Linked DNA regions of Massilia sp. METH4. Each later gene encodes a partner of the first gene's protein in a complex. Links are inferred from orthologs where the notes say so. Each region holds a gene or a part of one and is shown on either strand. Other genes may lie near its edges. The genes, in order: sbcB and ssb.

What was found.
Region 2: the proteins of sbcB (region 1) and ssb are in contact, whole or in part, in a crystal structure (PDB 3C94), measured with the Escherichia coli proteins. The link is inferred for Massilia sp. METH4 from one-to-one orthologs.

What each region holds. Positions count from the first base shown.
Region 1 is NZ_CP146614.1:3,261,173-3,275,848, reverse strand. What follows is about bases 8,103-11,068. They hold sbcB (exodeoxyribonuclease I), read left to right. Parts: upstream 8,103-8,845; coding sequence 8,846-10,291; downstream 10,292-11,068. Other genes in these bases: pyrF (orotidine-5'-phosphate decarboxylase), read right to left, coding at 10,427-11,068; V6Z91_RS14340 (DUF5610 domain-containing protein), read right to left, coding at 8,251-8,811. Outside these bases: V6Z91_RS14390 (glycine-rich domain-containing protein-like), read left to right, coding at 1-260; V6Z91_RS14385 (hypothetical protein), read left to right, coding at 455-1,303; V6Z91_RS14380 (hypothetical protein), read right to left, coding at 1,368-1,610; V6Z91_RS14375 (hypothetical protein), read right to left, coding at 1,805-2,074; V6Z91_RS14370 (sugar nucleotide-binding protein), read right to left, coding at 2,137-2,967; V6Z91_RS14365 (CDP-6-deoxy-delta-3,4-glucoseen reductase), read left to right, coding at 3,135-4,160; V6Z91_RS14360 (MFS transporter), read left to right, coding at 4,230-5,477; V6Z91_RS14355 (HPF/RaiA family ribosome-associated protein), read left to right, coding at 5,665-6,024; V6Z91_RS14350 (helical backbone metal receptor), read right to left, coding at 6,044-6,826; V6Z91_RS14345 (diguanylate cyclase), read left to right, coding at 6,929-7,897; more of pyrF, read right to left, coding at 11,069-11,245; V6Z91_RS14325 (LemA family protein), read left to right, coding at 11,402-12,004; V6Z91_RS14320 (YgcG family protein), read left to right, coding at 12,026-13,069; V6Z91_RS14315 (TPM domain-containing protein), read left to right, coding at 13,069-13,578; V6Z91_RS14310 (VanZ family protein), read left to right, coding at 14,137-14,532; V6Z91_RS14305 (hypothetical protein), read right to left, coding at 14,556-14,676. UniProt on the Escherichia coli protein: Degrades single-stranded DNA (ssDNA) in a highly processive manner.
Region 2 is NZ_CP146614.1:1,485,110-1,499,746, reverse strand. What follows is about bases 7,001-9,927. They hold ssb (single-stranded DNA-binding protein), read left to right. Parts: upstream 7,001-8,180; coding sequence 8,181-8,675; downstream 8,676-9,927. Other genes in these bases: V6Z91_RS06615 (tetratricopeptide repeat protein), read right to left, coding at 9,637-9,927; V6Z91_RS06620 (hypothetical protein), read left to right, coding at 9,059-9,502; uvrA (excinuclease ABC subunit UvrA), read right to left, coding at 7,001-7,793. In the rest of the region: V6Z91_RS06655 (phosphoenolpyruvate carboxykinase (GTP)), read left to right, coding at 15-1,880; V6Z91_RS06650 (ankyrin repeat domain-containing protein), read left to right, coding at 2,036-2,581; V6Z91_RS06645 (tetratricopeptide repeat protein), read left to right, coding at 2,578-3,117; V6Z91_RS06640 (ZIP family zinc transporter), read right to left, coding at 3,139-3,894; V6Z91_RS06635 (TetR/AcrR family transcriptional regulator), read left to right, coding at 4,009-4,623; more of uvrA, read right to left, coding at 4,941-7,000; more of V6Z91_RS06615, read right to left, coding at 9,928-12,144; nudC (NAD(+) diphosphatase), read left to right, coding at 12,307-13,146; GTP cyclohydrolase I FolE, read left to right, coding at 13,203-13,766; V6Z91_RS06600 (hypothetical protein), read right to left, coding at 13,821-14,219; V6Z91_RS06595 (response regulator), read left to right, coding at 14,342-14,637. UniProt on the Escherichia coli protein: Plays an important role in DNA replication, recombination and repair. Binds to ssDNA and to an array of partner proteins to recruit them to their sites of action during DNA metabolism. Acts as a sliding platform that migrates on DNA via reptation.

The DNA.
Region 1 (14,676 bases):
AAGCGCCAGCCACCGCATGGTCCGCCTCGCCAACGCGCCAGGCATTGACCAACCAGCAAGCGCCAGCCACCGCATGGTCCGCCTCGCCGGCACGGCAGGCGGCGGACGGCGCGATCGCGACAACGGTGGCCTGGTCCGCATCGCCGGCCCGCAACGCCGCCCCGGCGGCTTCAGCGGCGCCAAAGGCGGCCTGGTCCGCACGCTCGACGGTTGACCAGTTCTACACGCAACGCCCCCGGTTGACCCAGGCGGCGAACTGACGTTCCTGTCGCGGAACCGCAACAGCGGTTCCGCGCCTCCCCTCTGACATCCGCGCACGATTGAAAGCAGTCCCTTGCAGTTGACCAGCAACAATCTATACTGGATCGGTTGATGTTGAGTTGCATCAACAATAATTCAGTTATGGCATTCCTACGGATCCCGGATGGCGCCAGCAACCACAGAGAGGATTTATATGTTTTCTTCCGAACACTTCCAACCGATTGCAGAACTCGACCTGGAACCCATCAAGGTCAAACTGATGCACGCGGAATCCGGCGAAGGCTGGTCGCTGGAGAAGGTCAACGCCGTCGAGTTCGAGTACCGCCGTTTCCTGTACCTGATGAAGATGTTCCCGAAGGAGCAGACCGCGCCGCTGATGGATGTGGACACGTTCTGGCACTACCACATCCTGGACACGATGAAATACGCGGTCGATTGCGAAAAGGTGTTCGGCTACTTCCTGCACCACTTCCCGTACATCGGCCTGCGTGGCGAGGATGACGAGGAAGCGCACCGCCGCGTGGGCGACCGCATGAAGGAACTGTACGAGGAAACCTTCGGCGAGCCCTACCTGCGCAACGCCGAGCCGGCCTATTCCGGCCGGATCAGCGCCGATGCCGCCTACTCGGGCCGCGTGAGCAACCAGACGGCCTATTCGGGCCGAATCAATACCGAAATCGCATATTCCGGCCGCATCAGCGCCGATACCGCGTACTCCGGCCGCGTCAGCGCCGAAACCGCATATTCCGGCCGGATCAGCGCCGATACTGCTTACTCGGGGCGCGTTGCCTATTCCGGCCGGGTCAGCGAGCCGACGATCGCGGCGAAAACCGCATACTCGGGCCGTATCAGCGATGCGAACGTGAACGCCAGCACGGCATACTCGGGCCGCGCCGGCAGCGACACTGCCTATTCCGGCCGGATCGCGTACTCCGGCCGCGCGGGCACCGAAACCGCCTACTCCGGCCGCGTCAGTGCCGGCAGGGCCGCGGCGCCTGCCGTCCAGGAAGGCTTCTACACGGATCGGCCGCGCCTGGCCTGAGCGTGCCCCAAGTAAAAACGGCCGGTGCCCTCGCGGGACCGGCCGTTTTTTTACGCTTGCCGCGTCAGTGCGACATCAGCTCGCGCAGCTCGCGGATCGAGTAATCGCTGATCTCATGCATGCGGATCAGGATCGTGGCGCCGATCGGCAGCGTGTTGTGGCGGATCTTGCTGATGACGGGCGGCGCCACTTCGAGGGCGCGGGACAAGGCAGCGTCGTTCTTCAAATCCAGCTTGCTGATGATGGCGTCGAGAACGCGGTTGGGATTGTAGGATGGCGAGGCGGTGACTTCTTTCAGGAACGACATTTCAGACTCTCTCGGGCAATGCTCTTTTGTAAAGCAGCAGCAGGTTTACCAATATGTTGCCGGCTTGTTGCCGGTCTATTCTGCAAACCATCGCGCACGGCGAATTAGTTTGTATGCGGACAATATGGTACACCGATTTGCTTTATTTTTGGCAACCTTGTGAGAATGTGAGAGATTTCCGTGCGATTTATGTGCTAGGAAATCGGTTGCGACCGTTCGCGCGGCAGCTGCAACAGCAGCCAATAGCACATCACCGCCGCCGTGAGCGCCGCAAATTCGGCCAGCACGTGGGGCAGCGCCGGCGCGGCAGCTGCCGGCTGCAGCGCCGGCAACTGGTTCCAGCCCAGTTCGCGCCGGATCTCCTCCGGCGTCGGCAATGGCAGGCCGGCACGGGAACAAGCCCGGCGGCGGGCCATCCATGCCCGAACTTCTTCCTTGCTGGGGTGCCGGCGGTTCGCGTCCATACGACCTCCTGGTGATGTCTGCCTACGGTAGTCGCAAGCGCCATCCGCACGTTTGCGCCAGGTCAATCCTGCCGGACCGCTGTCATTTTTTGTAGCCCATGGGCAACGGTCGGGTAGCGCAGGATCATGCCGAGCTCACGCTTGCTCCGGCCATTGGCAAGGCGCCGCGATTCCGACATGAACGACAGGAGCGTGGGCGACACCACCCGCGCCAGCTGCGCACGCGGCAGCCGTGGCGGGCGCTGCAGGCCGAACGCGTCGGCCACGGCGTCGAAGTACTCGGCCATCCGCATTTCGCTGTCGTCGACGGCGTGATAGACGCGCAGCGGCTTGCCGCGCCGGAGTGCCGCCAGCAGCAACGCGGCCAGGTCGTCCGCATGGATATGGTTCGTGTAGACGTCGTCGGCCGCCTCCAGCGCCGGCGTGCCCTGGCGCAGGCGCTCGAGCGGCAGCCGGTCGGCGGCATAGATGCCGGGCACGCGCAGGATCGAGAGCCGGCCTTGCGCGCGGCGGGCCCAGGCGCGCAGCACGCCTTCCGCATCGACCCGGCGGCGCGCGCGGATATTGCGGGGCGCGACAGGCTGCGACTCGTCCACCAGCCTGCCCTGCAGGTCGCCATAGACTCCGGTGGTGCTGACATAAACGACCTTGGCCGCCTCGGGTAGAATGGCGGTCACATTGCGGGTGCGGGTATCGAGTTCGCCTTCGCCTGGCGGTGGCGCCAGGTGGATCACGCGCTGTGCCAGGCCGGCGAGGCGGCGCAGCGACGCTGGCCGGTCCAGATCCGCCAGCACGGGCACGGCGCCGGCCGCGCGCAGCGCCGCGAAGTTGGCGATATCACGGGTCACGGCGAAAACACGGTAGCGCGCGCGCAGGAGCGGCAACAGGCGCATGCCCACGTCGCCGCACCCCAGGATCAACAAGCGAGGCTTGCCGAGGTGCGGCTGCCCGAGGTGCGGCTGCCCGAGGTGCGGCTGCCCGAGGTGCGGCTGCCCGAGGTGCGGCTGCCCGCGGTCCCGCCCGGAATTTTGTTTGCGAAAGCTATTCATTCAAGGATTGTATGACGTTTCAGATTACTGTTCAGCCAAGCGGTCACCAGTTCGCATGCGACGAAGACGAAACCGTGCTGGCGGCCGCGATGCGGGCCGGCGTCGGGCTGCCCTATGGCTGCAAGAACGGCGCCTGCAGTTCCTGCAAGGGCAAGGTAGTTTCCGGTTCGATCACCCATAAGCCGCACCAGCGCCGCGCGCTGACCGAGGAAGAGGAAGCGCAGGGCATGTCGCTGTTCTGCTGCGCGATCCCCCACTCCGACCTGGTGATCTCGGCCCGTGAAGTGGCCGGCAGCGGCGACTTCCCCGTCAAGAAGATGCCGTCGCGCGTGACGACGCTGGAACGGGTCGCGCCGGACGTGATCGTGATGACGCTGCAACTGCCGGCCAACGAGGTGCTCGACTACCGTGCCGGCCAATACATCGAATTCCTGCTGCGCGACGGCAAGCGCCGCAGCTACAGCATGGCCACCGCGCCGGGCGCGGGCCCGCTCACGCTGCACATCCGCCACATGCCGGGCGGCCTGTTCACCGACCAGGTATTCGGCACCATGAAGGAGCGCGACATCCTGCGCTTCGAAGGCCCGCTGGGCACGTTCTTCGTGCGCGAGGATTCCGACAAGCCGATGGTGCTGCTGGCCTCCGGCACGGGCTTCGCGCCGATCAAGGCGATCGTCGAGCACATGAAGGCCGTGGGCTCGCAGCGCCAGATGGTGCTGTACTGGGGCGGCCGCCGGCCGCGCGACCTGTACATGCACGAGCTGTGCGAGCAGTGGGCGCGCGAGCTGCCGAACTTCCGCTACGTGCCGGTCGTCTCCGACGCGCTCGAGGAAGACGGCTGGACCGGCCGCACCGGCTATGTGCACCAGGCCGTGGTGGCCGACCTGCCCGATCTCTCCGGCTGGCAGGTGTACGCGTGCGGCGCGCCGATCGTGGTCGACTCCGCGAAGCGCGACTTCGTTGCCCAGTGCAAGCTGCCGGAAGACGAGTTCTACGCCGACTCCTTCACCACCGAAGCCGACCTGGCCCAACCTTAACCCGGCGCGATCCGCGGTCCCGCCGGCCCGCCCGGCGGGCGGCGATCGCGACCCTTCCATATCGCCCGCATGTCCACATCCAACGGCTTCGCCGTCCTGCGCCACCGCAATTTCTCGTTCTACCTTGCCGCCCGCATCCTCGGCACGCTTGCCGTGCAGATGCAGAATGTCGCCGTGGGCTGGCAGGTGTATTCGATGACCCACAACCTGTTCTACCTGGGCATGATCGGGCTCGCGCAATTCGCGCCCTTCCTGCTGCTGATCCTGCCGGCTGGGCACGTGGCGGACCGCTACAACCGCCGCAATATCGTCACCGCCTGCCTCGCCACGCAATTGCTGGTCGGCGCGCTGCTGCTCGCCTTCGCTTCCAGCGGCATGACGGCGGTCTGGCCCATCTTCGCCGTGCTCACGCTGTTCGGCAGCGCGCGTGCCTTCATGGGACCTGCCACGCAGGCGATGCTCGTCAACCTGGTGCCCCAGCAGGATTTCAGCAAGGCGGTAGCGCTCTCTTCCTCCAGTTTCCACGTGGCCGTGATCCTCGGCCCCACGCTGGGCGGCCTGCTGTACCTCTACGGCCCGATCGCCGTCTACGCGATCGCGGCCGGGTTGCTGCTCGTGGCCGTGGTGCTGATGGCGTCGGTCAAGGCGCCGCCGCAGGCGACCAATCGCGAACCGGCCACCTGGCACAGCGTGCTGGAAGGCTTGCGCTTCGTGATGTCGCGCCCCATCGTGCTGGGTGCCATCTCGCTGGACCTGTTCGCCGTGCTGTTCGGCGGCGCCACCGCCCTGCTGCCGGCGCTGGCCCACGACGTGCTGCACGTGGGCCCGACCGGCCTGGGCCTGCTGCGCACGGCCCCGGGCGCCGGCGCCGCCCTGTGCTCGATCGCCCTGGCCTTCTTTCCGATCACGCGCCGGGTGGGCGCCTGGATGTTCGGCGGCGTGGCCGTGTTCGGCGTGGGCACCGTCATACTGGGCGCCACGACGAGCTTCGCCATCGCCCTCGCCTGCCTGCTGCTGATGGGCGCCGGCGACATGATCAGCGTCTACGTGCGCCACCTGCTCGTGCAATACGAGACGCCGGACGCGATCCGCGGCCGCGTCAGCGCCGTCAACTCCGTCTTCATCGGCGCCTCCAACGAGCTGGGCGAATTCGAATCGGGCGTGACGGCCGGGTGGATGGGCCTGTCGCGCGCCGTCGTCTTCGGCGGCGCCGCCACCCTCGCCGTCACCGCCGCCTGGATCAAGCTGTTCCCCGTGCTCGCCAGGATGGACCGCTTCCCGCACCACGAGAAGGAATTGGCCGAACAGGCGAAGTAACCCCACGGCTGAGCCCGTGTCCCATTGGTGCCTGGCACCAAGGGGACACGGGCTCAGCCATAGTTCCTCCTGCCTAGTTCGTCGGAAAGCTGGAAAACGGGCTTGAAAACCCGGCAATGTGCTGCACTTAACAACCGAAGCGCACAGTACCGCGTAACATCGGCCCACACACAAAGGAGGAGTAGCGATGCAAGTTCAAGTCAATACCGACAAGGCCATCACCCACGACGCCAGCCTGGACGACCACGTGGAAGGCGTGGTGCGCTCGGCACTCGAACGCTTCGGCGAGCAGGTCACCCGCGTGGAGGTCCACCTGGGCGACAACAACAGCAGCCACAAATCCGGCCCCAACGACAAGCGCTGCATGATGGAAGCGCGCGTGGCCGGCATTCCGCCGATCGCCGTCACGGACCAGGCGTCCGACCTGCGCCAGGCGATTTCCGGCGCGTCCAGCAAGCTCGTGCGCGCACTCGACACCGCTATCGGCAAGCGCAGCGACGTCAAGCACAACACGCCTGTCGCCGACCTGGTGCAGCCGGACGAGTAAGGACAAATAAGCGCCGCCGTCAGCCGGCCGCGGCGAGTGTCCGCAGGTACGACAGCCCGGCCAGCGCCCGGCTGCCGTACCACGACATCATTTCCCCATCCACCAGTTGCACCGGCTTGCCGAGCTGCTTTTCCAGTGCATCGGCATGCGCTTCCGTGAACCGGTAGGGTTCGGTGGACAGCAGCACCTGGTCGATGTCCGCCACCAGCGCGGCGTTCCAGTCGAAGCGGGGATAGCGCGCCGGCCCCAGGGCCGGCACGCTCCAGCCGATCTCGGCCAGCATCGCCGCGATATACGTCTCGCGCGACACGGTCATCCACGGGTCTTGCCAGATGCAGTAGAGCACGCGCTGCGGCGGGCCCTTCGGCATTGCGCGCAGCGCCGCCAGTTCGGCGGCGAACGCGTCGCACCAGCGGCGCGCCGGCTCGTCCGCGCAGAACACGCCGCCCAGCAAGCGCGCCAGGTCCAGGTTGTCCTCGGGGCGCAGCGGGTGCGTGACGATCACGTGCGGCACGAATCCGGCCAGACTATCGACGGTCGGCTTCTCGTTCTCGTCGATGTTGACGACCACGTGCGTGGGGGCCAGCGCCCGGATCTTGTCCAGATTGACATCCTTCGTGCCGCCGACCTTCGCCATCTCGCGCAGCACTTCCTTGGGATGGATGCAGAAGCCGGTGCGCCCGACGAGCTGCGGCGCCAATCCAAGCGTGCACAGCAGCTCGGTGATCGACGGCACGAGCGAAACGATGCGGGCATGCGGGAAAGGCCGGTGTTCCCGGCCGAGGGCGTCGATCAGGGGCATGAGCTGTTGCAAAAGAAAGTAAAAGTAACGTATCGAAATAATTCCGCCGTTGGGCGCCGCCGTTCATGCGCTATCATGGCATGACTTCTGGAAAACCCCGCCGTGAAACTACTGAGCACCTTTGCCGCCTCCGCCCACGACATCGCCAGCCTGCAACTGTTCCGCGATGCCGATACCGCCAGCGCCGCCGCCCTGCTGGCCGGCTGCCCGGTGATGCTCGCGGCGGCCGGCGAGGTGGTATCCGATCCGGCCTGCCCGCGACTCGTGATCGTGCTGCGCGGCGCGCTGGCCGATGCCACCGGCGAAGGGGCCACCACGAAGATCCTGCCCGGCGAAAGCGCCGGCGAACAATCCGTGCTCGACGGTGAAGCGGACCTTTCCGGCCTTACCGCGCTGGAGGAAAGCGAGCTGCTGCTGGTCGATGCCGACCTGGCGTGGCGCCTGATCGAGGAATCCAATGGCGTGGCGCGCAACCTGCTGCGCCTGCTGTCCTTCCGTATCCGCGCCGCCAACATGCAACTGCGCCGGCGGCAGAAGCTGGGCGAATTCTACCGCCAGCTATCCCTGAACGATGGCTTGACGGGCTTGTACAACCGCGCCTGGCTGAACGACGTGCTGCCGCGCCTGGTCTCGACCGCGCAGGTGACGCGGGCCCCGTTGTCGCTGATCATGCTGGACATCGACCACTTCAAGCAGTTCAACGACAGCCACGGCCACCTGCAAGGCGACGGAGCGCTGCGCGTGGCGGCGGGGATACTGGCCGGGGCCCTGCGGCCCACCGATTTCGCCGTGCGCTACGGGGGCGAGGAATTGATGGTGATCCTGCCCGATACGACCGGTGCCGTGGCGGCCGGCGTGGCCGAACGGCTGTGCGAGCGGATGCGCGAAGCGGTCGTGTTCGAGGACATGCGCTTGCCGCTGCCGCACATCACTGCATCGTTCGGGGTGGCGAGCCTGGCCGGCGGGCAGGACGATCACGCACTGATCGCCAATGCCGACGCGGCGCTGTACGAAGCGAAAGCGGCCGGGCGCGACCGCGTGGCCGTCGCGGTGCCGCTGCTGACGGATTGACGGCCCCAGGGCCCTAGCGTGGTGAGTCAAAAATTCGTTGAATAAATCCGACGAGAATCGCCCCAATACTGCGTTGAAAATGCATGGTAAGGCCCCGGCCTTACCATGCATTTCCAGCGCCGACGCAGTGCCTCGGCTCTTGAGACGATTTCGTCAAACTTATAATCAACGAATTTCTGGCTCACCACACTAGGGAAGCACTGATTTATTCATGGCGGCGATCTTGGCCCCGAAAAACGTGCCCAGCTGCGGCACAAAAGGCCCGCCATACCCCGGTATGACGAGTCTTTTGCGTCTTGCTGGACTCATTTTTCAGGACCAATCTCATCCACCAGCAATAAATCAGTGCTTCCCTAGGCCGCCTCGGGCTCTTCTTTCAGCTCTTCCTTCGGCTGCGCTGCGCGGCTGGCGAAATCGTCGAAGCCTTTCATCACCAGTGCGTATGTCTTGTCGACATTGGCCGCCACATCCCCGCCCAGCACGTTCAAGCCCTTCAGGATATCGCGGGCTTCCTTGAAGCCCTGTTCCACGCCGCCCTTCACGGCATCGATGAACTTTTGCAAGGCCGAATTGTCTTCCATCTGAGGATTCTGGCGCTTGAACGCGTCATAAAAGCCGGTGGCGAGCGACACGATGCGGTCGGCCGTCGCCTGCGGCGAGTTATCCATCCGCGCCGCGTTCTGCACGGCGTTCTCGCCCAGTTCCGCCCGCAATGCCTCATTGATGCTGGTGATCGCCGACTTGTACAGCAGCGCCTGTGGATTGCTGCCGACACCGATCGAAATCGAGGCCGATGCCTCCATGATCGACACGTTCAGCTGCATCTTCGCGCGGGCGGCGGTGACCTCGCCCTGGTTGGCCACCTTCGAATCGGTGGAGATGGCCTTTGAATTGAGGGAAACGCTATTTGCCACGATAATCTCCGGTTATGACACGACTGAACACCCCATGAGCAACCATACTTTTCTCTGGCACGACTACGAAACGTTCGGCGCCGTGCCACGCCGCGATCGCCCTGCGCAATTTGCCGCCATTCGCACCGATGCCGACCTGAACGAGATCGGCGAACCGGTCATGCTGTTCTGCAAGCCGGCGGACGATTACCTGCCCGACCCGCAGGCCTGCCTGATCACCGGCATCACGCCGCAGCAAGCCTTGCGCGAAGGCGTGCCCGAGCACCAGTTCGCCGCCACGATCCTCGAACTCTTCGCCGAGCCCGGCACGATCGGCGTGGGCTACAACACGATCCGCTTCGACGACGAAGTCACGCGCTTCCTGTTCTGGCGCAACCTGATCGACCCGTATGCGCGCGAATGGCAAAACGGCTGCGGCCGCTGGGACTTGCTGGACGTGGTGCGCATGTGCCACGCCCTGCGGCCCGACGGCATCGAATGGCCTACAGGCGATAACGGCAAGACCAGCTTCAAACTTGAATTATTGACATCAGTCAACAATTTGAGCCACGATGCGGCCCACGACGCGCTGTCCGACGTGCGCGCCACGATCGCGCTGGCGCGGCTGATTCGCCAGAAGCAACCGCGGCTGTGGGACTTTTGCCTGGCCTTGCGCGACAAGGGCCGCGTGGCGGACGAGATGGGCCTGCACCTGGCGCGCGAGCTGCGCAAGCCGTTCCTGCACGTCTCCGGAATGTTTCCCGCGGAACGCGGCTGCCTGGCCGTGGTCTGGCCGCTCGGCGCGCACCCGACGAACAAGAACGAGGTGCTGGTCTGGGATTGCACCCACGACCCGCGCGAACTGTTCACGCTCGACGCGGAAACGATCCGCACCCGCCTGTTCAGCCGCGCGGAAGACTTGCCCGAGGGCGTGAGCCGCCTGCCGATCAAGAGCGTGCACCTGAACAAGTCGCCCATGCTGGTGGGCAACCTCAAGACGCTGAGCACGGAGATGGCGCAGCGCTGGGGCATGGACCTGGAACTGGCCCTCATGCACGCGCAATACGCGGCCGACGGCCCAGACCTGTCGGCGATCTGGGAACAGGTGTTCCACCGTCCCCCGGCCGAGCCGGCCGATGTGGACGAGGACCTGTACGGCGGCTTCATCGGCAAGGAAGACCGGCGCACGCTGGACGCGCTGCGGCGCGAACCGCCGCGCAAGCTGGCGGCGATGTCGCCGCATTTCCAGGACGACCGGCTGGCAGAACTGCTGTTCCGCTACCGCGCCCGCAACTTCCCGGACACGCTGTCGGAACAGGAACACGAGCACTGGGAACAGCACCGCGCCGCGCGGCTGCTGGAAGGCGCCGGCGGCGCCCGCAGCGTCGACCAGCTGTTCGGCGAAATCGACCACCTGGCCCAATCGGCCGACGAGCGCGCCGAACGGATCCTGGGCGAGCTGTACGAGTATGCCGAGATGATCGTGCCGCAGGCATACTAGAGTAGTCAGCGTCGTCTGCTTGATGTCCCCTGCCGAAGTCGGCACGACTCGTGCCCCGAAAATGGGGACAGACCCCATTTTCCAGGCAATGTTGCTCGAAAAATGGGGTCTGTCCCCATTTTTTCGGATGTTGGCTCAACGATACGCGTTGATCGCGTGACGCGTCTCCTCCGCCACCCGCCGTGCCGCCTGCGCGAAATCCTCGCCAGCCTGAGGCGCGGCGTACAGGATCGCGCGCGAGGAATTGATCATCATCCCCGTGCCTGCGTCAGTCCGGCCCGCCCGCACCGTCGCTTCGACGTCGCCGCCCTGGGCACCGATGCCGGGAATCAGCAGCGGCATCTCGCCCACGATCGCGCGCACGGCACGAATCTCTTCCGGGAACGTGGCGCCGACCACCAGCGCGCACTGGCCGTTGTCGTTCCACTTGTCGGCCACCAACTGCGCCACGTGCTGGTACAGCGGCTTGCCGTTCACTTCCAGGAATTGCAGGTCGGAACCGCCAGGGTTCGATGTGCGGCACAGCACGATCACGCCGCGGTCGCGCCATTCCATGTATGGCTCGACGGAATCGGCCCCCATGTACGGGCTGACGGTGACCGCGTCCGCGCCATAGCGGTCGTAGGCTTCGCGGGCATACTGCTTCGCGGTGGCGCCGATATCGCCCCGCTTCGAATCGAGGATCAGCGGGATGTGCGGGTATTTGTCGCGCAGGTAGGCGCCGATGCGCTCGAGCTGGCCTTCCGCGCCCAGCGCGGCGAAGTAGGCGATCTGCGGCTTGAATGCGCACGCCAGGTCGGCCGTCGCGTCGATGATTTCCGTGCAAAAGCGGTAGATGCCGTCCGGGCTGCCGCGGAATTGCGCCGGCAGGCGCTCCATGTCCGGGTCCAGGCCCACGCACAGCAGCGAGTCGTTGGCGGCCCAGGCGGCGTTCAGTTTGTTGATGAAATTCACGGCGGCCCCTTTATTGAAATTTGCTAACCCGTCATTATAAAGGGGACCGAACGGGCGGCCACTTCCGATCGGCTATGTGCTGTACCGTACGAAAGCGGCTGGCCCCAGGGGTTATAGTGCCATCAACATCGGGACATGTCATTACAAGGAGAAAGCATGCGCAACAACTTGGTACGCTGGATTGCCATGGGCCTGCTGGCCGTCACGCTGTCCGGCTGCGGCTACAACGAATTCCAGAGCAAGGACGAGGCAACCAAGGCGGCCTGGGGCGAAGTAGTGAACCAGTACCAGCGCCGCGCCGACCTCATTCCAAACCTCGTCAACACGGTGAAGGGCTATGCATCGCATGAACGCGAGACGCTGGAAGCAGTCACGGCGGCCCGTGCCCGCGCCACCAGCATCCAGGTCACCCCCGAAGTGTTGAACAATCCCGCCGCGTTCCAGAAGTTCCAGCAGGCGCAGGGCGAGCTGTCCTCCGCGCTGTCGCGGCTGATGGCCGTGTCCGAGCGCTACCCGGACCTGAAGGCCGATACCAGCTTCCGCGACCTGCAATCACAGCTGGAGGGCACGGAAAACCGCATCACGGTGGCAAGGCAGCGCTACATCGCCTCCGTGCAGGACTACAATGTGCTCGCGCGGCGCTTCCCCACCAACCTGACGGCGATGATGTTCGGCTATGAAGTCAAGCCGAGCTTCACGGTGGAAAACGAGAAAGCGATCTCGACCGCGCCGACCGTCGATTTCGGCGGCAAGAAATAACACCGGGAGATGAGAACCGCCATGCCGCTGGGTCCGCAGGACGATGCCGCACCGCCCGCCGCACCCCGGCGGCGCACGCGCGAGCATCCTTCCGAAGGCAAATGGCTGGGCACGGCCGAAGTGACGAACGAGCGCGACGTGCGCGACGTGCGCGGTCACCGGCGCGGCCTGGGCCGCCTCGTACCGCGCCCCTCGAAGAAGTGGCTCGAACACTGGCTGGTGCGCTACGCCCTGCTGGTGCTGCTCCTCTTCGTCTCGTTGCTCTTCGTCGAGGCAGCCCGTGCCCAGGAAGCACAGCCATCCCCGTTCGTTCCGGTGCCCGAGCTGAAGGCGCGCGTGACCGACCAGGCCAATCTGCTCACGCCCCAGCAGCGCGCCGCGCTGGAATCGGTGCTGGCCGATCATGAAACCCGCACGGGCAGCCAGATCGCCATCCTCACCGTCAACAGCACGGCGCCGGAACCGATCGAGCAATACAGCATCCGCGTCACCGACGCATGGAAGCTGGGCCGCAAGGGCGTGGACGACGGCGTGCTCGTACTGGTGGCGAAGGACAATCCCTCTTCGCTGCGCCGGCTGCGCATCGAGGCGGGTCGCGGGGTGCAGGGTGTGCTGACCGATGCGCAATCGAAGCGCGTGCTGCAGGATGTGATCGCGCCCCACTTCCGCAACAACGATTACTACGGCGGCCTGAGCGCGGGCGTGTCCGCCATCGCCACCTTGCTGGACAAGGAACACTTCCCCGCCCCCGAAGCCCAGCCGGCACCGCGCCAGGCGCAGGCCGACAGCGGCGGCGGCTGGTTCTGGCCGGCGATCCTGTTCGGCCTGTTCGTGCTGCTGCCAATGTTCCGCGGCCGCGGCCGGCGCCGGTCCCTGCACCGCTCGGGCTGGGGCTCGGATGCGGCGGGCGTGCTGATCGGCAGCGCGCTCGGCAGCGCGCTGGGCAATGCCCACCGCCACGGCGGCGGGTTCGGTGGCGGCGGCTTCGGTGGCGGCGGCTTCGGCGGCTTCGGCGGCGGGGGCGGCGGCACGTTCGATGGCGGCGGCGCCTCGGGAGACTGGTGATGACTGCGATTGCACGCTGGCGCCGCGCCTGGCGCCACCTGATGACGGGTTCCGGCACGGGCCGGCGCTGTTTCCCGCAACCGACGCTGGAAGCCATCGCCGCGGCGATCGCCGACGGTGAACGCCGCCACAGGGCGGAAGTGCGGCTGGTCGTCGAACCATCGCTGCCGTTCGGCGCGGCACTCGATGGCATCACGAACCGGGAACGCGCGCGCGCCCTGTTCGTCGACTACGGTGTGTGGGACACGGAAGAAAATTGCGGCGTACTGATTTATGTGAATTTGGCGGACCACGCCGTGGACATCGTGGCCGACCGCAATGTGGGCCGCCGTATCGGCGAAGCGGAATGGCAAGCCGTCTGCCGGACGATGACGGACGCCTACAAGCGGGGCGACTTCCACGAGGGCACGATCGCGGCGCTGAACCAGCTTGCCGACCTGCTGCAGAAACACTTCCCTTCCGACGGTTCGCGCCCGAACCAGCTGCCGAACGAGGCTGTGATTCTCTGATGTGCCGCGCTTACGCGGATGTCAAACAGACGAGATATCAGAAAGACGCATATCTATTATCGGAATTCAAAATTGGACTTATATGTGGCGATGCAGCATCATTACACCTGTCTCCACTATTCTCCTCCAAGATAATAGTTTAAAGCCCGCCAAACAGCGGGCTTTTTTTTATCTCCATGGCGGCCACATGAATGCGCAAGATTTGCGCGCTGTCATGGCGGCGTCACATTGATTCCTTATACTCGAACCCATCTGACACACATGCAACCGATATGCGTGGTGGCAGGTCTGGTGTGCTCCGGCACACCGCTTCGAATTCTTTTCCGGGGTCGCCTGCGGTTTGTGTTTCCCGGCTTTTCCGGCCGGTTCCGTTCATTGCCCGATCATTGCCCGATCATTGCCCGATCGGTGACAGCCGGGCGGCGATCCCGGTTCCAACGCTTGCATTTCATCGTTGATTCATCGTCTCTTGGCCCGGACAGGGTTTGAGCCCGCCGCGACGGCGGGCTCTTTTTTTCCGTGCTATCGTTACGGTTTTGCCAACTGCGCTGTGCTTCTGTGCTGAAACTCCTCCACCTCCTGCTGCTCACTCCGACCTGGCCGCGCCTGCGCTACTGGGGCGCCATGACCCTGTTTGCCCTGATCGTCATCATCGGCTCGATCCCTGGCGCACGCGCCGACGCCGCCGAAGTCGCTTCTGGCATCGTGCTGCATTCCTGTGCCTACGCGGTACTGGCCTTCCTGGTCTTCACGGGCAGCACCGGCACGCCGGCCCAGCGCGCGCCCAAGGCCGTGCTGACGATCGCCGCGATGGGCGCGATCGATGAGCTCGTGCAGAGTTTCCTGCCCTATCGGCATGGCGCGGTGGGCGACTGGCTGGTCGACTGCAGCGCCGCCATCGTCACTTCCACCATGCTGTGGGCACTGTGGACGAACCGCAGGGTGTCGACGTAACGTCGAGCGCCCCATCCGGCCCATCAATTCTTGCCGCAATCGTTTTCCATATCGGGGCAAGGCAAATCTTCGCCCTCGGCCCTGGCGGCTACCCAATCGCGTTCGAGCCGGTGGCCTTCGGCCTGCACGTCCATGGTGATCTTG
Region 2 (14,637 bases), 1.8 Mb from region 1 along the record:
TTGGAGGTAGTACCATGAACCAACCCCTGATGGAGGGCGTTGCTGCAATGAACGCACCAGCTTACATCAAACACCAAAAGCTGATCAATTGGGTCGCCGAGGTGGCCGCGCTGACCAAGCCGGACCGCATCTACTGGTGCGATGGCTCGCAGGAAGAATATGACCGCCTGTGCGCCGAAATGGTGGCGGCGGGCACGATGAAAAAGCTGAACGAGGCCAAGCGCCCGAACTCCTACCTGGCCTGCTCCGATCCCACCGACGTGGCCCGTGTCGAAGACCGCACCTTCATCTGCTCGGCGAAGAAGGAAGACGCCGGCCCCACCAACAACTGGATCGACCCCAATGAAATGCGCGGCACGCTGAACGGCCTGTTCGACGGCTGCATGGTGGGCCGCACGCTGTACGTGGTGCCGTTCTCGATGGGCCCGCTGGGTTCGCCGATTGCGCACATCGGCGTGGAACTGTCCGACTCGCCGTACGTGGCCGTGAACATGCGCATCATGACCCGCATGGGCAAGGCCGTGTACGACGTGCTGGGCGAGAACGGCGACTTCGTGCCGTGCGTGCACACGGTGGGCGCGCCGCTGGCGGCCGGCCAGAAGGACGTGCCATGGCCCTGCAACAAGACCAAGTACATCGTGCACTTCCCGGAAACCCGTGAAATCTGGTCCTACGGTTCCGGCTACGGCGGCAATGCGCTGCTGGGCAAGAAGTGCTTCGCACTGCGCATCGCATCGAACATGGGCTACCAGGAAGCGCAGCAGGGCGGCGCCGGCTGGCTGGCCGAGCACATGCTGATCCTGGGCGTGGAATCGCCGGAAGGCAAGAAGCACTACGTGGCCGCGGCGTTCCCTTCGGCCTGCGGCAAGACCAACTTCGCGATGCTGATCCCGCCGGCTTCCTTCAAGGGCTGGAAGATCACCACGATCGGCGACGATATCGCGTGGATCAAGCCGGGCAAGGATGGCCGCCTGTATGCGATCAACCCCGAAGCGGGTTACTTCGGCGTGGCCCCGGGCACGAACGAAAAGACCAACTTCAACTGCATGGCTTCGCTGAAGGAAAACGTCATCTTCACCAACGTGGCGCTGACGGACGACGGCGACGTGTGGTGGGAAGGCATGACGAAGGAAGCACCGGCACACCTGATCGACTGGCAGGGCAAGGACTGGACGCCCGCATCCGGCACCAAGGCCGCGCACCCGAACGCGCGCTTTACCGTGTCCGCCGTGCAGAATCCGGTGATCGACCCGGCCTGGGACGATCCGGCCGGCGTGCCGATCTCGGCCTTCATCTTCGGCGGCCGCCGCTCCACCACGGTACCGCTGGCCACCGAGGCGCGTGACTGGGTGGAAGGCGTGTACATGGCTGCCACGATGGGTTCGGAAACGACCGCCGCCGCCGCCGGCCAGATGGGCGTGGTACGCCGCGATCCGTTCGCGATGCTGCCGTTCATCGGCTACAACATGAGCGAGTACTTCCAGCACTGGCTGGACCTGGGCAAGAAGGTGCAGGCGGCCAATCCGGCCGCGCTGCCGAAGATCTTCTGCGTCAACTGGTTCCGCACCGACGAGCACGGCCACTTCGTCTGGCCTGGCTTCGGCGACAATATGCGCGTGCTGAAGTGGATGCTGGAGCGCATCGAAGGCACGGCCGGCGGCATCGAAACGCTGTTCGGCACCACGCCGCGCTACGGCGACCTGCACTGGGACGGTATTCCGTTCTCGCCGGAAGAGTTCGAAACGATCACGTCGATCGACAAGGACGCATGGCGTGAAGAACTGAAACTGCACGCCGAACTGTTCGACAAGCTGGCTTATCGCCTGCCGCAGGAACTGCTGGCCAACAAGGCCAAGCTGGAGCAACGCCTGGGCGTTTGATCGCGCCGGGTTCCAGATAAAAGCGCGCACCGCGAGGTGCGCGCTTTTTTTTTCCAAGAACCGGGGTCTGATCCCCGCTTTGGGCAACTTCCATGGGGCAGCCCTCGGGGGTGTCCGGTGTAAGATGCCGCAAGCATTCAATAGAGGAGCCACGCATGGCACATGAGCCCAATTCCGCACGCCCGGCCGATCCGGGCCAGCTCGACGACGACACGCTTGCCTTCGCCCGCAAGGTCTTCCAGATGGCCCGCGGCGGCGAAACGGCCGAACTGGCCACGCTGCTGTCGCAAGGCATGCCGGCCAACCTGCGCAACGAGCGCGGCGACAGCTTGCTGATGCTGGCCAGTTACAACGGTCATCCGGAAACGACGAAGGTGCTGCTGGAGCACGGCGCCGATCCGGAGTTGCAGAACGATGCCGGCCAGAGTCCGCTGATGGGCGCGGCATTCAAGGGCGACCTGGCGATCGCCACGCTGCTGCTCGACCACGGCGCCCAGGCCGACAGCCGCGGCCGCGACGGCAAGACGGCGCTGATGTTCGCCGCCATGTTCAACCGTGTCGACATTGCACGCCTGCTGATCGAGCGCGGCGCCGATCCGTTCGGCGTCGATGCCGCCGGTGTCTCGGCACTGGACGCCGCGCAGAAGATGGGCGCGGCCGATACGGCGGCGCTGCTGGAGTCGCTGCGGGCCGAACGATGAGCCTCGGGATTTTTCAGGTGGACGGCCTGGCGCTGCTGATGGCATTCATGCTGTCCCTGGCGTCCGGCCGCGAGGCACTCGCCGAACCATCAACCGAATACAACCAGGGTGTCGACGCCTACCGCGCACAGGATTACGCGGCAGCGCGAACGCACTGGGAAAAGGCCGCGCTGCAGGACGACATCCACGCGCACAACAATCTCGGCTTCCTGCTGTATCGCGGCTGGGGCGGCGCGAAGGACGCCACGCGTGCGGTCGGGTTATGGCGCAAGGCTGCGGAACTCGGCCATTCTGAAGCACAGTGGCACCTTGGTGACGCGTTCGCGGACGGCGAAGGTGTCGCGCGCGATCCGGTCGCGGCTTACGCGTGGTATCGGTGCGCCGCGGCGCCCCGCAATGAGCGCGATGAGACCGATGAACTGGTGGCGGACGATGCCCGCAAGTCGCTCGCCAAGTTGCTGGACGCGATCAATGTCGAGCAGCTCGCCGCCGCGGAGCTGCGCGGCCGCGAGTGTATCGCCCGCTACGTGAAGTAAGAACTGCCACAAGGCCGACGATCAAGCGCCGCCCAGCTTGGAGAGCGCGAAGGCGGCCAGGAAGCCGCCCACCGTGATCAGCCCCGCGTAGTCATGCGTTTCCTCGAACGCTTCGGGGATCATCGTGTCGACCAGCATGGCAAGGATGGCACCGGCGGCAACCGCCGTCGTGGCCGCCACCACTTCGGCCGAAAAGCGCTGGAACACCGAGTAGCCCACCAGCGCCGCCGCGCTGGAGGCCAGGGCGATGCCGCCCCAGATGGCGAAGATGTATTGCACCGAGCGGCCGGCACGCTTCATGCCGGCGGCGCTCGACAAGCCCTCCGGGATATTCGACAGGAACACCGCCGCCACGGCCACCGTGCTCACCGCGCCGCCCTTGAGCAGCGACAGTCCGATGACGATCGATTCCGGTATCCCGTCCATCAGCGCGCCGAGCGCGAGCGCCGTCCCGCTGCCTTCGGTGGACTGCCGGCCCGACGAGCGCTTGCGGTGCCTGGCGCCATGCGCGGCGAGCAGGCGGTTGGCCGCCGTGTAGACGACGGCGCCGCCGAGGAAGCCGATCGCCGTGGCATTGAAGCCACCCTGGCGGAATGCTTCATCCATCAAGTCGAACGACAGCGCCGAGATCAGCACGCCGCTGCCGAACGCCATGATCCCGGCGATCACCCGCTGCGGCACCGCCACCCAGTAGCCGACGGCGGCACCCAGCAGCAGCGCCGCGCCGGCCACGAATCCCCAGAAGCCCGCCTGGGCCCACAACGCGATACCGTCCATATACCTCCTTTTTCGTACCAGGCGATTGTCGGCGCATTCGCCTTGCCATGGCGTCCGGCTGGCTGGGCAATAAAAATACCTGGAAGTTTCGCACACGTGTGCTAAAGTACGGCCATGAATATCACGGCCAAGAGCGAAACCACCTACGCCACCATTCTCGCCGCGGCCATGGAGATGGCTGCCTCGGATGGCATCGGCAAGCTGTCGCTGGGCGAGCTCGCCAAGCGCACCGGCATCAGCAAGAGCGGCGTGTTCTCGCGGGTCGGCTCGCTGGAAGCGCTGCAGGGCGCGGTGCTCGATGAATACGACCGCGGCTTCGCCGAGGAGGTGTTCATGCCGTCCATGGCGGCGCCGAAAGGGCTGCCGCGGCTGGTCATGCAGGTGAACCTGTGGCTCAGGAAGGGCAGCAACGAGGCGTTGCGCGGCGCCTGCCTGTACACGGCGGGGGCCTTCGAATTCGACGACCTGGACGGCCCGCTGCGCGACCGGCTGGAAGCTGGCGTGATGCGCTGGCGTGCCTCGCTGCGCAAGACCGTGCTGCAAGCGATGGAAATGGGGCACCTGCGGCCCGATACCGATCCCGAACAGCTGGTGTTCGAGATCTACAGCCTGATCATCGGCGTGATGCACGACGTGCGCTTCCTGCGCGACGATACGGCACCGAAGCGCATGGGCCGGGCGTTCAACCGGCTGATCTCAACGTACAAGAGCTTCAACGAAGTGGAGTAGGGCGCTGCATGATGGGGACGGGCCTTGCCCGTTTATTTTTGACGCACTTTCGCACACCTGTGCGAAATGGAACTGGACTAGGAGGCTGTGATGGCCGCTCTGTGGTTGCTGGTGCTGCCCGTCGCCGGGCTGGTGTGGTATGTCGTGGCCGATGCCGTGCAGGGCATCCCGAGGTGCAACGAAGATTTCACCTTTTATTGAGACGGCATGTTTCGGTGCCAGCTCATGGATGTTGCCTGAAAAATGGGGACGTACCCCATTTTTCAGGCAATAAAAAAGCCGGCTCGGAGAGCCGGCTTGGTGGACCGTGGGGCCGCTTACTTCTTCTTCAGCAGCGGCACCAGGTACTTGCCCGTCACGCTTTCCGGGTTCTTCGCCACTTCCTCCGGCGTGCCGGTGGCGATGATGCGGCCGCCGCCGGCGCCGCCCTCGGGGCCCAGGTCGACAATCCAGTCGGCCGTCTTGATCACGTCCAGGTTGTGCTCGATGATCACGAGCGTGTTGCCCTGGTCGCGCAGGCGGTGGATCACCTTCAGCAGCAGGTCGATGTCGTGGAAGTGCAGGCCCGTCGTCGGCTCGTCGAGGATGTACAGCGTGCGGCCGGTATCGCGCTTGGACAGTTCCAGCGACAGCTTCACGCGCTGCGCCTCGCCGCCCGAGAGCGTGGTGGCGCTCTGCCCCAGCTTGATATAGCCCAGGCCCACGTCGAGCAGCGTTTGCAACTTGCGGGCGATCGTCGGCACGGGCTTGAAGAACTCGTGCGCGTCTTCCACCGTCATCTCCAGCACTTCGGTGATGCTCTTGCCCTTGTAGTGCACTTCGAGCGTTTCCCGGTTGTAGCGCTTGCCGTGGCACACGTCGCAAGGCACGTACACGTCCGGCAGGAAGTGCATCTCCACCTTCAGCACGCCGTCGCCCTGGCAGGCCTCGCAGCGGCCGCCCTTCACGTTGAACGAGAAGCGGCCGGCGCTGTAGCCCCGTTCCTTCGCCGTCGGCACCGTCGCGAACAGGTCGCGGATCGGCGTGAACACGCCCGTGTACGTGGCCGGGTTCGAGCGCGGCGTGCGGCCGATCGGCGCCTGGTCGACGGAGATCACCTTGTCGAAGTGTTCCAGGCCGCTGATCGAATCGTGCTCCGCCGGTTCCGTCTGCGAGCCGTACAGGTGGCGCGACAGCGCCGGGTACAGCGTGTCGTTCACCAGGGTCGACTTGCCGGAGCCGGAAACGCCCGTCACGCAGGTGAGCAAGCCGACCGGCACCGACAGCGTCTGGTTCTTCAGGTTGTTGCCGCGCGCGCCCGTGATGACGAGCTGTTTCTTCGGATCGGCCGCCGTGCGCTTCTTCGGCACCTCGATCTTCAGCGAGCCGTTCAGGTATTGCGCCGTCAGCGACTGCTTGTTCTTCAGGATATCCTTCAGCGGGCCGGCCGCGATCACGTCGCCGCCATGCACGCCGGCGCCTTGGCCCATGTCCACGATGTAGTCGGCGGTGCGGATCGCATCCTCGTCGTGCTCCACCACCAGCACGCTGTTGCCGATGTCGCGCAGGTGTTTCAGGGTGTCGATCAGCCGGTCGTTGTCGCGCTGGTGCAGGCCGATCGACGGTTCGTCGAGCACGTACATCACGCCCGTCAGGCCGGAACCGATCTGCGAGGCCAGGCGGATACGCTGGGCTTCGCCGCCGGACAGCGTGTCGGCCGAACGGTCCAGCGACAGGTAGTCGAGACCCACGTTGTTCAGGAACGAGAGGCGCGAGACGATTTCCTTGACGATGCGGTCGGCGATATCGCGCTTGGCGCCGGCAAGCTGCAGCTGCTCGAAGAACGACAGCGTGTCGCGCAGCGGCTTCTCGGCGATCTGGTAGATCGCCCTTTCCTGCGTGCCGGTGCCCACCTTCACGTGGCGTGCTTCCACGCGCAGGCGCGCGCCTTCGCAGGCCGGGCACTTCTTCTCGTTGATGAACTTGGCCAGCTCTTCCTTGACGGCCATCGAATCCGTTTCGCGGTAGCGGCGTGCCAGGTTGTTCACCACGCCTTCGAACGTGTGCTCCTTGATCACGGTACGGCCGCGCTCGTTCACGTAGGCGAACGGAATCACGTTCTTGCCGGAGCCGTGCAGCACGGCGTTCTGCGCGCTGACCGGCAGTTTCTCGAACGGCGTGTCCAGGTCGAAGCCGTAATGGTCCGCCAGGCTTTGCAGCATGGAGAAGTAGAACTGGTTGCGGCGATCCCAGCCCTTCACTGCGCCGGAAGCGAGCGACAGGTTCGGGAAGGCCACGATCCGCTTCGGATCGAAGAACTCGATATGGCCCAGGCCATCGCACTCGGGGCAGGCACCCATCGGGTTATTGAACGAGAACAGGCGCGGTTCCAGTTCCTGCAGCGAATAGCCGCAGCTGGTGCAGGCGAACTTGTTCGAGTACACGTGCTCGGTGCCGGCATCCATGTCATAGGCGATGGCGCGGCCGTCGGCGATGCGCAGCGCGGTCTCGAAGCTCTCGGCCAGGCGCTGCTTGATGTCCGGGTTCACCTTCACGCGGTCGATCACCACGTCGATCGTGTGCTTTTCCGTCTTCTTCAGCTTCGGCAGGTCGTCCACTTCATAGATCTTCGCATCGTTCGTGCCGCTCTGGATGCGGAAGCGCACGAAGCCCTGGGCCTGCATCTGCTCGAACAGGTCGGCATGCTCGCCCTTGCGGTTGGCCACCACGGGCGCCATGATCATCAGCTTCGTCCCTTCCGGCATCGCCAGCACGGCATCGACCATCTGCGACACCGACTGCGCCGACAGCGCGTGGTCCGGGTGATTGATGCAATACGGCGTGCCCACGCGAGCGTACAGGAGGCGCAGGTAGTCGTGGATCTCCGTCACGGTGCCCACGGTGGAGCGCGGGTTGTGCGACGTGGCCTTCTGCTCGATCGAGATCGCCGGCGACAGGCCTTCGATCATGTCCACGTCCGGCTTTTCCATCAGTTGCAGGAACTGGCGCGCATAGGCCGACAGCGACTCGACGTAGCGGCGCTGGCCTTCCGCATACAGCGTGTCGAACGCCAGCGACGACTTGCCGGAACCGGACAGGCCGGTGATCACGATCAGTTTGTTGCGGGGCAGATCGAGGTTGATGTTCTTCAGGTTATGGGTGCGCGCGCCGCGAATGCGGATTTCTTCCATGTATGTATGTGCCTTGAATATGCGAGAAACGACAGGACGGCCCACCTGGAACGATCATCCGCTTGAAGACTTGACAATGCAGCGCGGCGTCCGGAGACCAACCAGTCCACTATGCAGGCGTTCGATTCGATTTCAAGCCCTGTTTCAAGTCCTGATGGCTGAATTGGGCCCGACTCGGGCCAATCCGGGCCGAATTGATGCGAATCACACGCTGGCAAGCCATGGCTGGCAAATACTGTATATAATACCAGTATTCACATTCCGCTGCGCGACGCACGCGGAAAAGCTCCCAGCCTTGCAGCAAAAAATTCATCTGTCCCGTGGTATGTTGTCCACAGGCCCTGTCTTATAATGATCGTTTGGTAAATATTCACGCAGGAGTACTACATGGCATCTGTCAATAAAGTCATCATCGTCGGCAACCTGGGCCGCGATCCGGAGATCCGCTACATGCCGAGCGGCGATGCCATCGCCAACATTGCTGTCGCCACGTCCTTCCGCAGCAAGGACCGCAACACGGGCGAACAGAAGGAAACCACCGAGTGGCACCGCATCTCCTTCTTCGGCCGCCTGGCGGAAATCGTCGGCCAGTACCTGAAGAAGGGCTCCTCGGTCTACGTCGAAGGCCGCCTGCAGACCCGCAAGTACACCGACAAGGACGGCATCGAGAAGTACGCCACCGACATCATCGCGCAGGAAATGCAGATGCTGGGCGGCCGCCAGGGCATGGGCGGCGATGCGATGGGTGGCGACGACATGGGCGGCTACGACGCGCCGCCGAGCCGTCCCGCTCCGCGCCCGCAGGCTGCCGCACCGGCACCGCGCCCGGCACCGAAGCCGGCACCGAACTTCTCGGATATGGATGACGATATTCCATTCTGAGTGCGCCTCTGGTGCACCAGGCACCGGGCAGGCAGGGATTCCCATCCGTGCCGAAGCAAACGAACGGAAGAGCTGGAAAGCTCTTCCGTTTTTTTTCACCCGCGCTCGGCATCGCAGGTGCTGTGTACCGGGAAAGCTGCAATGCCTAAGAGCGCCTGACAAAACCCCCATGGCTGCGGTGCAGCGTCTCGCCGTACAGGTGTACTGTCTTCGACGCCGCGCCTTGCCCTGCGGTTTTCGTTAGGCGCTCTAAAGCATTTGGATCTGTTGCCGTTAAGCACTGAAACAGGGCTTGGTGGAGCCGAGCAGCAGCGTAAGTACCAAGTGGTAATGACGCTGCCCGCTTCGTATCAGCCAGGCATTTGCAGGCCCCGGAGAATCCAATGACTTATCACACCAGTTTGAGTACCGCGCAGGACATGGTTTGGTCGAGCTCGCAGGTTGGCCGCTTCATCGCGACTGCGGCAGTGGCGGCCTTGTCCAAGACGCAGGCTGCGGCCCTCGGCACGCAGGCGGCCGCTACGCTGCCGGCCAAGGCGATGAAGTCCGGCATGGCGGCCGAGCCGGCCGCGTTGACCACCGCGCAAGTGCCCGGTCTGGGCGGCGGCCTGATCGGCGCGCTGTCAGCTGACAGGATCGTCATCATGAATTCCGCCCAGGTGAGCGTATTGGCGATGGCGCAGTTGGGCGCCCTTAGCGCGGTCGACATTGCCGCGATCGAAAGCAAAGGTCACGCAGGGCGCAAGACGGAAGCCGTCGGCGCAACGTGCTCCACGCCGCTTGCACCACTGACCATCGAGCAGGTCGCCGCCTTCGCAGGCGCATAGGCCCCAAAGGCGGCCCGCCAGGCAAGCGCTTTAGAACGCCTAACAAAACACCCAGGGCAAGGCGCGGCGTCGAAGACAGTACGCCTGTACGGCGAGACGCTGCAACGTGGCCATGGGGTGGGTGTTAGGCGTTCTTAGACCGCCACTGCCCGCACCAGATACTGATAAGCCAGCGCATCCTGCTCGGCCAGCGCCGGATCGCCCCCGGTGGCAACGGCCAGCTGCCGAATCGCTTCCAGCACGGCCGGCGGCGGCTGGTGCGCATTCACCGCCGTCATTTCCGCGATCTCGAAGCCGCATTCGCGCAGCAGCGCGGCCAGCGAAGTGCGGGTGAACAGGTGCAGGCTGCGGCGGTCCGGCACGCCGGCAGGCTGGTACAACAGGTTCCCCGTGGCCAGCTGCGATTGCACGAGCCAGTTCTGGCCATTGTTCACGCAAGCCACGATATCGACGGCACCCAGTGCCTCGTGCCGCACGCGTTGCAGGAAAGCCCATGGGTCGCGCAGGCGTTCCAGCGTTTCCGGGAACAGCCAGCATTGCGCCGGGGCCGCCTGGCTCCACATGGCCTGGTCCATCTCTTCCGCTTCCACGTCGATGATCCCGGTCGAGAATGCCGCGTCGTCGTCCGGCCGATCGGTGATCGTGGTGAAATGCGAGTTCGGCGCACGTGCCCGCCATGCCTGGGCCAGCGTGGCGCCGCCCACCTCGACGACGCTGTGCATGCCGGGCCGCATCAAGTTCAGCATGCCATTCTGCTGCACGCTCAGCTGGCCTGGCGACGGTTCCGGCACCGCGTGGGCGCGGATCGGATCGGGCTCGTCCGACAGCGGCGCGCCGGCCGGGCGTTTTACCACGGAGGCCAGCAAGTCTTCGTAGTCGCGCACGAAGCGTGGCGTGTCGAACAGCGGGCTGGTGTCGCGGTTGACGGCCAGGCGCGAACGCAGCTCCGCCATCCGTGCCCGGTCGGTGGCCAGCGCCACCGCCATTTCCTCGTATTCCGCCAGCGAATGCGTGACCAGTTCCGGCAGGCCCACCGCATGCAGCAGGCTGCCGGCCATGCGCGAGCAGAAGGTCTGGCCGGCCCAGGTGAGCACGGGCAGGCCGGCCCACAAGGCATCGCTGGCGGTGGTGCCGCCGTTGAACGGGTTGGTGTCCAGGAACAGGTCGGCCAGGCGGAAGCGGGCCAGGTAGTCGGCCGGTGGCACGCGCGCCGCAAACAGCAGGCGCGCGCCATCAATGCCGCGTGCCTCGGCTTCGCGCACCAGGTTGCCCCGCGTGGCATCGACATCGGCCACGATCCACAGCACGCTGTCCGGCACGCGACGCAGGATGCGCATCCACGCGTCGAACACTTCCGGCGTGAACTTGAAGTTGGTGTTGAACGCGCAGAAGACGAAGCGGTCCTCCGGCAGGCCGTGCGCGCCGCGGTCCGACGTGTCGCCGATGGCGCGCTGGCGGTCGTTGATCTGGAACGTATGCGGCATGCGCAGCGGCTTCTCGGTGAAGTGCGCTTCCAGTTCGGGCGGCAGCACGAAGGCGTCCGCCACCACGTAGTCGATGCCCGGAATCGCCGTGGGACCGGGAAAGCCCAGCCACGTCAGCTGTACGGGCGCCGGCCGGCGGCACAGGATTCCAGGGCGCGCGCCCATCGTGAGGCCGTGCAGGTCGACCAGGATGTCGATCTCGTGCGAGCGGATACAGCGGGCCGCTTCCTCGTCCCTCATGCGGTCGATGCGGATATAGTGGTCCATTGCTCCCACTACCCGGGCTCGAAGCGATGAATTGTCTTCGCGGCTCCACGAGAACGCATAGACTTCCACGCGCGAGCGGTCGTGCAGCTCGTACAATTCGGCGGTGAGGATCGCCACGGCGTGCGAGCACAGGTCGGAAGACAGGTAGCCGATGCGCATGCGCTTGTGCGGGTAGCCGTTCGGGTCGGCCAGGTGCGGCACGTCGCTGTCGACCTTCTCGTCGACGAAACGGCGCGAGGCGGCCAGCTGCACGGCCGGGTCGGCCGACGCGGCCAGCATCGCCAGCGCCGACGTATGGCGCCACTGCGCTTCGGCCGTGACGCCAGCGAAAGGCTGGTACACGGGCCAGCGGCACAGCTTCTGGCGCAGGTGCACCCAATGCATGATGACACGCGGCTGCTCCGGATCCAGTTCGAGGCTGCGGGCAAGGAAGTCTTCCGCCTCCGGCAGGCACTTGCCGATTTCCAGCAGGCGGCCCAGGTTGTTCAGGGCCTGCACGTGCAGCCTGGGCTGGGCGGTGAGGTCGGGCACGTCCGTCAGGATCGCGCGCCACGTCGCCAGCGCATCGTCCGTGCGGCCCAGGAGCTCGTACAGCGTGCCCAGGTTCAGGCGCGCCTCGATGAAGCGGGGATTCTCGGAAATGGCCTTGATGTAGCCGCGCTCGGCGCTCGCATCGTCGCCCACGCCGCTGTACGCGATGGCCAGGTTGAACCACACGGCATAAGCCAGCGGGGAGCGGGCATGTTCCAGCCACGTTTCGTAAAGCCGGATCGCCGCATGCGGCGCCCCTTCGTCGATCAGCCGCTGCGCTCCCTCAAACAATTCCGCAAGCGGCAGCACGCCGCGTTCGGCCTGGCGAAGCAATGCATCGGGGATCTCGGGTACGTTCATCGGTGGAAGGTCTCTCGAGTCGGCAGTAAATGAAGGGTAATCATACTCTGGAGAAGATGGCGCCAGCGCGCGATTCTTTAGCCTTATGGCAACTGTGACGTCCCGCCAACACGTGCGGCGCGAACTGGGTAAGATGAGGTACCCGAAGCAAACGATACCGCCATGCTCCAGACGCCATCCGCCTTCACGCCCCTCATCGACCCGCCGGCCGACCCGCGGGATCCGCTGACTTTCCTCTTCCACCGCGGCAAGCTGTTGCTGCGCGGGTCCGATTTCGACCAGCCCGAGCTGGCGCTGCCTTCCAGCGGGGATCTGCTCGGCATACCACCCGAACGGTTGCACCCGGTCGGCATCTGGCAGGGACGTTACTGCCAGGCCGCGTGGGTGGACGACGATGCGCTGCCCGGCGGGGACTATGCATGGCACAACATGCGTAGCCTGTTCGGCATCGTCGACGACGGCTTCCTCGGCCTTGCCGGCCGGGCGGGCCAGATCGCCGAATGGGCACGCACGCATCGCCATTGCGGCGTATGCGCGGCGCCCATGCACCGGGCCACCGGCGAGCGCGCCTACAAGTGCGCCGCGTGCGGCTTCACCGCGTATCCGCAGATCTGCCCGGCGATGATGGTGCTGATCCGCAAGGAAGAAAAGGTGCTGCTGGCCCTGCACACCAACACGCCGGTGCGGCGCTATACGGCGCTGGCCGGCTTCCTGGAGGCGGGTGAATCGATCGAGGAGGCGGTGCACCGCGAGGTGTACGAGGAAGTGGGGCTGCGCGTGCACAAGCTCGAATACTTCAAGAGCCAGTCCTGGCCCTTCCCGAATTCGCTGATGATCGCGTTCACGGCCGAGTACCTGTCCGGCGAGATCCGGGTCGACCCGACCGAGATCGAGGATGCCCGCTGGTTCGGGCCGGATGACGAGTGGCCGGAAATTCCGCATAGCGTATCGATCGCCAGCGCCCTGCTGGCGGCCAACCGCCCAGGACGCCCTGCCCGGTGAAAGGTGACTATTTTCTGTATACTGGCGGATACCCTTTCATTTGAGCAGCATTCATCATGTCTAAAGAATCATTTTCCGATCACGACTGGCGCCGTTTCCTGGCCTCGTTGGGCGAGGACCCGGACCGTCCGGGACTGGCGGAAACCCCGCACCGCGTGGCCAAGGCCTGGAAGCACTGGACGTCCGGCTATGACCAGGACCCCGTCGAACTGCTGAAGGCGTTCGAAGACGGCGCGGAGGAATACAACGAGCTGATCGTGGTGCGCAATATCCCCGTGTACAGCCATTGCGAGCACCACCTGGCGCCGTTCTTCGGCAAGGCCACCGTCGGCTACCTGCCGAACGGCAAGATCGTCGGGCTGTCGAAGTTGACCCGCTTGGTCGACTGCTTCGCCAAGCGCCTGCAGGTGCAGGAACGCATGACGGTGCAGATCGCCAATACGCTGATGGAAGTGCTGGAGCCGAAGGCCGTCGGCGTGGTGGTGAAATGCCGCCACATGTGCATGGAAAGCCGCGGCATCCGCACGCCGGGCGAGGAAACGATCACGTCCGCCATGCTGGGCGAATTGCAGCCGAACCTGGCGCTGCGCACCGAGTTCCTGGCGCTGGCCCGGGACTGATCCAGCAGAAATGTTGCTCTGAAAATGGGGTCTGTCCCCATTTTTGGAGCAACTTTATTGGTCCCCCGCCTCGATAAACGTAATCTGATCGATCTCCGCCCGGAAATCGCCCACCTTCGTGCCCGTGGCCGGCCCATCCTCGTCCACCAGCGAGCACGTTTGCGTATCCACGTGCCACACCTGCTGGCCGGCGCGCAGCGCCCAGCGGTTGTCGCCTTCGCTGAACAATTCCACGGTGGTGTCCTCCAGCGGCAGTTCGGCCAGGTCGATGCGCCGCTGGCAGTCCGGCAGGCGCGTGGCCATCAGCACGAAGCGGCCTTGCTCGCTCCAGAAATAATCCTGCTGGCGCCGCACGGTGAGCGTGTGCTCCTGGCTGCTGTCCGCATAGAATGTGGCGGAATCGTTGTAGCAGCCCGCCAGCAACAGCGGAGTCAGCAAGAATAATTTGCGCATCGGAAAAGGTCCTGTCGGGTGGGGCGTCCGGCCGATTATAGCGATGCGCGCACGATTGCCCAACCGCGTAGGTTCGTTGCAGTTAGGATAAACTTTGTGTTTTTCCTGTCCAGTTCGCGCCCATGCCTCACTCTCGCATCGACGACCAGAGTTTCCGCCGTATCCTGTTCCGTAACATCACGCTGCCGCTGGCTGCGGGTGTCGTCAGCGCCGCCGTTTTCATTGCCGTGTTTGCCTATCTGCTCAATGCCCTGACCGCCGTCGAGCACTCCGAGCGGGTGATCGGCAACGCCCAGGAATTGCGCAAGCTGGCGGTGGACATGGAAACGGGCATGCGCGGCTACCTGCTGACGGGCGAGGAATCGTTCCTGGCGCCGTACAAGCTGGCGCGCCCGAAGATCGATACGGCATTGAACAC